One region of the Planococcus sp. TJ-302 genome, then DNA from elsewhere that is predicted to be linked to it. Evidence: predicted binding sites of a transcription regulator. Region 1 holds the regulator's gene; the other holds the start of a gene.
The links. Region 1 encodes LexA, which represses DNA repair genes until DNA is damaged. Its sites were predicted from a motif close to CGAACATATGTTCG; they were not measured.

Region 1 (4,424 bases):
ATCTACGCGATGAACAGAAAAGAGCGCGAAGCTGTGGGCATCCAAGACCTTCCGCCAACATTGTACGCAGCACTTCAAGAGCTGCAAAGCAATGAAGTGATGACGAAAGCACTTGGTTCTCACATTCTTAACAACTTTGTGGAAGCGAAAGAAATCGAGTGGGACATGTTCCGCATTGCGGTTCACCCATGGGAGCGCGAGCAATACTTGAAAATGTATTAAGCAAATATAACACACCAGCGCACTTGCACTGGTGTGTTTTTTTTTGCAAACTTTCCAAGCTTCTTATCCACTTGGGTCAGTAAATAAAAGTTTTTTGATTTTGGAAGTTTAGTTTTTCCAGGACTGTGGTATCATTAAGAAGAATTCATAGTACGATTAATAGCCCATACTGAATTTTCTTAGAAAGTAAGAAGATTTTGTGGGGGTGATTAGTTTGACGAAAATTCAAGGGGTTAAAGACCTGCGGAAGTATTTAGATTCTGTAGGATGCCCGAGGACTGAAGAACAAATTAATGAGAGCATCGCAAAAAGGCAGATTCCACATAGCCAGTCCTATGCCAATACAATCTTTTTTGACGTGAGGCATATCGATTGGTGGATATCGCAACAGCAAAAAGTCGAAAGCAAAAATTGAATACGATCTTCAGAATACCGGTACCCCGAATTCGGCTCATTATGAGTCCGTATTCGGGGTTTTCCCTATTTACCAGAGCGTTTACTCCAAAAAGAATGGACAACTCGCCCCGCAAATGGTGTATGATAGACAGAAGCAAAAACCATTCTGCTTTAGAGGAGGCCGATGCATGAAAACTTTCCAAGTTGAATTCTATTTTGACCAAGGCAATACGATTGTCCTGACAGTATATGCTGAAAACAAAGAATCAGCATTGCGCAATATTCCGACTCACGGCACGTTTGAAATCACGGACCAGGACAACGACCGCCTATACCGTATTACTATCACACAAGTAAAATACATTATGGTCTATGAATTATGAGGCCTGAAGCATCGCGTTTTAACGGATGCTTTTTTTATGCCTAAAATTAGAAGAGGAGCTGGCTAGGTGGAATTTAAAGGATCGAGTGTTTACGACGATAAGGATTTTTTAGCGGTTTTTTTGAAACGGAGAGAGCGCAAGGAAAGCCCGAATAACGCGATAGAGAAACCGATTATCTGTGACCTAATGGGTGAAGTCGAAGGGAAAGCAATCTTGGACCTCGGTTGTGGAGACGGTAAATTTGGCAATGAACTGCTCGGCTCTGGAGCAGCATCCTATACGGGAATAGAAGGCTCAAGGGAGATGGCATTGCTGGCAAGTAGAGCAACGGCACAGCTGGGTGGCAAGATACATATAGCGGACCTTGAATCGTTTCAAGCAGAGGGTTCAGAATACGATTTGATTGTCTCGCGGTTTGTCATCCATTACTTGACGGATATCAGACACTTGTTCAAGGAAATCAATCAAGCATTGGTGCCGGACGGTAAATTCATTTTCACTGTACAGCACCCATTGACCACTTCGTCGTTTGCGAGTAAAGCGCAAGGCGAGCGCAGAGGTGATTGGGTGGTCGATGATTATTTCAGGGAAGGAGAGCGCAGTGAGCCCTGGATAAGCAAGACAGTCGTCAAGTATCACCGAACGACAGAAACCTACTTTACAGCGCTAATAGAAGCCGGATTTGCTGTAACTGCCCTCAGGGAAGGAAAGCCGGTCCCTACAAATTTCGAATCCGCAGCTGAGTTTGAACGGCGGGAGCGCATTCCGTTGATGTTGATTTTGTCTGCCCAAAAGGTAGGAAACTAAAAAAGGCGCCGAGAGAAATTCTCTCGGCGTCTTTATGTGTCATGATTAATGTAGTTGGCGGTAAACTCCGACCACTTTTCCAAGGATGGAGACCTGGTCTACGATGATTGGATCCATCGATGAATTTTCAGGCTGCAGGCGGAAATAATTGTCTTCTTTGAAAAATCGTTTGACTGTCGCTTCGTCATCAGCGGTCATAGCTACCACGATGTCGCCATTGTTAGCGGTTTGCTGCTGTTTCACTACGACATAGTCACCATTCAGGATGCCAGCTTCGATCATACTTTCTCCCATGATTTCCAGCATGAAAATATGGTCGTCCTCAGTTCCGTATGACTGGGGAAGCGGGAAATACTCTTCCACATTCTCGATCGCCGTGATCGGAACGCCAGCCGTTACTTTACCGACAAGCGGTACATGAAGGACCGGGCTTTTTTCAACCAGTGAATCATCAGTGCTGATAATTTCAATTGCTCTCGGTTTTGTCGGGTCGCGGCGGATCAAGCCTTTGCTTTCAAGGCGGGCAAGATGGCCATGGACAGTCGAGCTTGATGCCAAGCCGACTGCCTCTCCAATTTCACGGACGGAAGGCGGGTAGCCTTTGGCCCGGACTTCGTCTTTTATGAATGACAAAATATCTTCTTGGCGTTTCGATACTTTTTTCAACAGTTTCACCTCTTTTTAATAGTTCAGCATGTTTTCTACCAATAGTATACCAACTTGGGATATGAAATGCAAACATAGGTTCGAATTTATTTGTTGACAAAAACACTTGTTCGCATTAAAGTAAGAACATACATTCCGAACACACATTCTTAGGAGGCGGTTCTTATGACATTCATCCAAAAAAATTCTTACCTGACAGTACTCTTTCTTCTGATTCTATCTTTTTCATTCTATTCGGTTTTCACCCATAACGCGCAGGAAGATCAAATGAGCCTAGTGCAAGTCGAACAAGGCGATACTTTGTGGACACTTGCGGAATCATTCAGCGGCAATACCCCCCATCAGGAGTGGATTGAAGAAATCATGAAGGAGAATGGCTTAAGCACTCCGAAGATCATTGCTGGACAATCAATCAAAATCCCCAGCGAACAACTAAAATTCGCCCCAGACGAAACCACCAAACTGGCGGGTGATGCAGAATGAAGAAGTCTGCGTTAATTTATTGCCGCGTCAGCACCACGAAAGACACCCAGGAAAGTTCACTTGAACGGCAGGAAGAAGAATTATTGAAATTCGCATTTGCGCAAGGATACATTGTTTCAGACATCTTTAAAGATCAGCACAGCGGCTACGAAATGGACCGGGAAGGGCTCTTGGAGATGCTCAACGTCGTTAAAACCGATAAAGTTTCAGCGGTTTTCATTCAGGATGAAACCCGTCTTGGCCGTGGCCATGCTCGGATCGCGCTGCTTCACGTCATGAAAAAATATGGCGTGGAGGTTTTTACATTGACCGATCAAGGTCCCATTGCATTAAATGATATGGACGACATGGTCTTGGAGATTTTAGCGGTTGTTGAAGAATATCAGCGCAAAATACATAATGCCAAAATCAAACGTGGCATGAAGCGCGCTGTTGAAAATGGCTACAAGCCTGAACGCAATCTAAAAGGCAGGGGCAACCCCGATGGACGGGAGCGCTTAGACTTGCCGATCGATCAGATTGTCAGCCTGAAACAGAACGGGCTGACGTTCCATGAAATTGCGGTAACGCTGCAAGGCTTCGGTTATCAGGCAAGCAAAGCAACCGTCCACAGACGCTACAGAGAATACCTCGAGATGAAAGAGGGCTAATAGATTGCAGAAATCCCGCTTCTTTTGTACGATATGATAGAAGAAAGGCGGGATTCTAATGTTATCTCCAGATAAAATAAAACGCATTAACGAATTATCTCGAAAATCCAAGACTGTGGGCTTGTCCATTGAAGAGGCAAAAGAACAATCTGCATTGCGCCAGGAGTATTTGGCAACTTTCCGCCAAACGATGCGCGGCACAATTGAAAACGTAAAAGTGATTGATCCGGAAGGTAACGATGTAACGCCGGAGAAGGTCAAAAATATCCGAGAGAATAAGTATTTAAATTAATACTTGTTCTTTTTTTTGTTGCGTCCAGACTTCAGCGCTTGGCTCTTGGCGCATTTCTAGTTGTATTCTTTCCTATTGTTGACTACACTAGAATAGGATTAAAATTGTTAGTGAGAGGATGTTTTTATGTCAAACCATGCAGATCAGCTTGCAGTAACTACTATACGTACACTTTCCATCGATGCGATTGAGAAAGCGAACTCAGGTCATCCGGGATTGCCAATGGGAGCAGCTCCTATGGCTTATACATTATGGACAAAACACATGAACCACAACCCTAAAAACCCGAACTGGTTCAACCGTGACCGTTTCGTGCTTTCGGCGGGACATGGTTCGATGCTTTTATACAGCTTATTGCATTTAAGCGGCTACGGACTTGAATTGGACGAGATCAAAAACTTCCGCCAATGGGATTCGAAAACACCGGGACATCCGGAATATCATCACACAGTTGGCGTAGAAGCGACAACGGGACCACTTGGCCAAGGAATCGGCATGGCAGTCGGCATGGCTATGGCAGAACGC
Region 2 (4,424 bases), 650 kb from region 1:
TTTTTATGTGTTCGTACCATACTGCTTGTGTCATTGTTGTGTCTCCTTTTTCGCTGGTTCAATGAACATCGCATCTCCGAAACTGAAGAAACGGTAGCGTTCCTGAACCGCTTCTTGATAAGCGTTTAAAATGGCACCGCGGTTCGACAATGCGCTGACGAGCATGACCAAGGTCGATTTCGGCAAATGGAAATTGGTGATCAAGCCATCAATCGCTTTGAATTCATAGCCCGGGAAAATGAAAATATCCGTCCAGCCGCTGTCTTCCTGCAATTCGCCGCCGAATTTATTGGCCACGGACTCGAGCGTCCGCGTCGACGTTGTGCCGACTGAAATGACCCGGCCACCGTTGTTTCTCGTGTTGTTGATGAGGTCCGCCGTGTCTTGGTTGATGCGGTAGAATTCCGCGTGCATTTCGTGGTCTTCGATCGAATCAACCGACACTGGACGGAAAGTGCCAAGACCAACGTGCAGCGTGATAAACGCGATGTTGACGCCTTTTCCACGGATCTCGTCCAATAGCGCATCGGTAAAATGAAGCCCGGCAGTCGGTGCCGCGGCACTTCCGCGCTCTTTCGCAAAAACGGTCTGGTAGCGGTCCTGGTCTTCAAGCTTTTCACGGATGTAAGGCGGCAATGGCATTTCACCCAATTGCTCCAAAATCTCGTAGAAAATGCCGTCATAGACCATTTTGAAATGGCGGCCGCCGTGATCCAAGAGTCCGACGCATTCCGCTTTCAAAAGGCCTTCGCCAAAAGAAATAACGGTGCCGATTTTGACTTTTTTCGCTGGCTTGACAAGTGTTTCCCAGACGTCTTCGCCGATTTCTTTCAACAGCAGCAATTCAATGTTCGCGCCGGTGTCTTCTTTGACACCCATCATGCGCGCTGGCAACACGCGGGTATCGTTCAGCACAAGCGTATCGCCGGCATGGAGATGCTCAACGATATCGCGGAAATGGCGATGCGTGACATTGCCTGTTTTTTTATCCATCACCAAAAGCCGGCTCGACGTACGGTCAAGCAACGGCGTCTGGGCAATCAATTCTTCTGGTAGTTCAAAATCGAAATCATTTACGTTCATTTTTTAAAACTTCCTTTATTTAGATTCTGGCATTTCCATCTGAAAATGCTCATAAGCCATTGCGGTCACAACGCGCCCTCTCGGCGTGCGTTGGATAAAGCCGATTTGCAGCAAATACGGTTCGTAGACGTCTTCAATCGTCGTCGATTCTTCGCCGATGCTTGCCGCAATCGTATCAAGGCCAACCGGACCACCACGGAAACGGGTGATCATGCCGACCAGCAATTTATGATCGATGTGGTCGAGGCCGAGCGGATCGACTTGCAGCATTTCGAGCGCCTGGCTCGCCATGTCTTCTGTGATCGTACCGTTGCCGCGCACTTGCGCAAAATCACGCACGCGCTTCAGCAGCCGGTTGGCGATGCGCGGCGTCCCACGGGAACGCCTGGCGATTTCCACCGCAGCGTTCGGCGCAATATCCGCTTCAAAGAGCTTTGAGCTGCGCTCTACGATATCCGTCAGCGATTCCGTGTCGTAATAATCCAAGCGCGCATGCACGCCGAATCGGTCGCGCAGCGGTGCTGACAATGCGCCGGCGCGCGTCGTCGCACCAATCAGCGTGAACGGCGGCAAGTCGAGCCGCACAGATCGCGCAGTCGGCCCTTTGCCGACGACGATGTCGAGGCAGAAATCTTCCATGGCCGGATACAGCACTTCTTCGATCGAGCGGTTCAAGCGATGGATTTCATCGATGAACAGCACGTCGCCCGGTTCCAATGACGACACAATTGCCGCCAAGTCGCCGGGACGTTCGATTGCCGGACCGCTGGTCATTTTCACGCCGACTTCCATTTCATTGGCGATGACTGCAGCGAGCGTTGTCTTCCCGAGTCCAGGAGGCCCGTACAACAAGACGTGGTCCAAGCTTTCCTGGCGCATTTTCGCCGCTTCGATGAAAATCTCGAGGTTGTGCTTGACCTTATGCTGGCCGATATACTGCGACAGGAATTTCGGGCGCAGCGACTGTTCAAAGCGTTCGTCAAATTCCGATATTTCGCTGCCGATTACACGTTCTTCCATGCCGTTCGCCTCCTTTTCATCAAGATTGTTTCAGCAATAATTGCAGAGCTTTCTTCATATAACCTTCGGTGTTCAAATCCAGGTCTTTCAGCTGCGGCTTCACTTTCGTGATTTCACGCTCTGAATAGCCGAGTGCGCCAAGTGCCAGCATCGCTTCTTCCAGTTCGATATCGCCTTCAGCCAACAAGCCTGGCGCTTCGTTCGTCAAGAATGGCGCATCGAAAAACTCCGCCAGCTTGCCTTTTAAATCGAGGATCATTTGGCGCGCAGTTTTTTTGCCGACGCCCGGGAATTTCACCAGATACGACTCATCTTCCCGTTCGATCGCTTCGATGACGTGCTGCGGTTCGCCGCTTGCCAATATCGCAAGCGCCCCCTTCGGCCCGATGCCGGACACCGAAATGAGCTTGCGGAACAATTCGCGCTGCTCCAGCGTCGTAAAGCCGAATAGCAGATGCGCATCTTCCCTCACGTGATGATACAGGAAAACCTGCAATTCCTCAGTGCCGAATGAGTACGGGTTCGGCGCAAAAATCTGCCAGCCGATGCCTTGTTGTTCCACTACCAGATATTCGGGAGTCACACGTGTGACTATCCCTTTTATGTAATCGTACATAGATGTCCGCTCCTCCATTTTAACCTATTGATTATAGCATATTTGTTCGCCTTTTACGAAATAAACCCGTTAGGAAATTGTCCGTGGTAAAATGGATTTATCCTATCCGGAAAGCTGAGGTTGCATAATGAAAAAACTTTACGGAGAACAGCGCCGCCAGGTTTTATTGGAAAAACTGAAAACCGCCGAAGCACCGTTGACCGGCGGTGAGCTTGCCGCTTTCGCCAACGTATCGCGGCAAGTCATCGTCAGTGACATGACGCTCCTAAAAGCGCGCAGCGAGCCGATCATTGCAACGAGCTCCGGCTATCTCTTCCTCGCCGCCAGCGGCTCCAAAGAAGCGAGCAGGCAGATTGCATGCCGCCACCAGCCTAGCGACACGGAAGATGAACTGAAGATTCTCGTGCGCGCCGGTGCCACTGTGAAAGACGTCTCTGTCGAGCATCCCGTCTACGGCGAACTGACAGCCGGCATCCACGTCTCCGATGAAGCAGGCGTTGAAGCCTTCATGAAGCGCGTACGCGACACCGGCGCGAGCTATCTGCTGGAATTGACCGACGGCACACATCTCCACACCATCACCGGGGCAAATGAAAGCATTTTAGACGCAGCAGTAGCTGCCATGCGCGAGCACGGCTTCTTGCTGGAAGATAATGAATAGAACGCAGAATCCTCTTGAGGATTCTGTGTTTTTTATTGGACGGTGTTGTGTTACTTGCGGAATACGGCAGAATACTCGCAGCAAACCGAATTTACTTGCAGAATAACTAGTTTGTTTGCAGAATATCGGATTTGTTTGCGGAATCTTGCACTTTCTTTGCGGAATAACGAATTTGTTTGCAGCACCAATAAAAAACCCCGCAGCCAACACGGCTGCAGGGTTTAACTCAGGAATTCTTATACATATAATACGAGCCAAGCGTTTTAACTTCGCAGCCGATCGCCGCAAGTTCTTCGAGCGCGCCGCGCATCATTGTCGCATTTTCGTCTTCCAGCACGTCGACGATAAAGAAATAATCGCCAAGCCCGGTTTTCAAGGGGCGCGACTCAATTTTGCTTAAATTGAGCTGGCGCCACGCGAAGACGGAAAGGATTTGATGGAGCACGCCGGAACGGTCGTCTTTCGGCGGAGAGATCATCAACGTCGTTTTAATCTCGTTTTCATGCCCCGCGATTTCCAATTTATGATTCGTTTTCGACAGCACGAAAAAGCGCGTGTGGTTGAAATGGAAATCATGGATATCGCGGTGCAGGATTGTCAAACCGTATTTATGGGCCGCGAATTCATTGCCAATCGCTGCAATCGGGCGCTCTGGAAGCTCCGACACCATTTTAGCCGCCGCTGAAGTCGAGCTGTATTGCTCGAGCGGCGTGTTCCGGTACGTATAAAACAGGAATTTATGGCTTTGGGCAAGCGCCTGCGGGTGGGAGTAAATCGCTTCGAACGATTCGGCTTCAGCGTTTTCCGGATGCACCAGGAAATGCTGGCCGATCGGCGAAAGGACTTCCGCCGCCACATACAATTGCGCTTCATGGAATAAATAATCGACCGTCAACGACACAGAACCTTCAAGCGCATTTTCGAGCGGCACGACCGCGTAGTCGACGCGGCCTTCCGCTACTGCTTCAATGCATTCAGGAATCGTGGCAAACGGCACCAGCGTGCTTTCCGGGAACACCCGGACAGCCGCCAGATGGGTGAATG

Region 2: ruvA (Holliday junction branch migration protein RuvA) is a predicted target of LexA. The motif match lies at 2,755-2,768, and genes of this name have one in related genera.

Annotation. Positions count from the first base shown of each region.
Region 1 is NZ_JBZDOI010000001.1:869,007-873,430, reverse strand. Features, by position in the region: gene glnA (type I glutamate--ammonia ligase) at 1-222, shown strand, start outside; gene AC4EHB_RS04560 (hypothetical protein) at 437-637, shown strand; gene AC4EHB_RS04555 (hypothetical protein) at 807-1,001, shown strand; gene AC4EHB_RS04550 (class I SAM-dependent methyltransferase) at 1,068-1,808, shown strand; gene lexA (transcriptional repressor LexA) at 1,854-2,474, opposite strand; gene yneA (cell division suppressor protein YneA) at 2,640-2,957, shown strand; gene AC4EHB_RS04535 (YneB family resolvase-like protein) at 2,954-3,607, shown strand; gene AC4EHB_RS04530 (DUF896 domain-containing protein) at 3,666-3,899, shown strand; gene tkt (transketolase) at 4,026-4,424, shown strand, end outside.
Region 2 is NZ_JBZDOI010000001.1:222,968-227,391, reverse strand. Features, by position in the region: gene tgt (tRNA guanosine(34) transglycosylase Tgt) at 1-34, opposite strand, end outside; gene queA (tRNA preQ1(34) S-adenosylmethionine ribosyltransferase-isomerase QueA) at 31-1,083, opposite strand; gene ruvB (Holliday junction branch migration DNA helicase RuvB) at 1,099-2,103, opposite strand; gene ruvA (Holliday junction branch migration protein RuvA) at 2,123-2,719, opposite strand; gene AC4EHB_RS01195 (transcription repressor NadR) at 2,847-3,380, shown strand; gene pheA (prephenate dehydratase) at 3,607-4,424, opposite strand, start outside.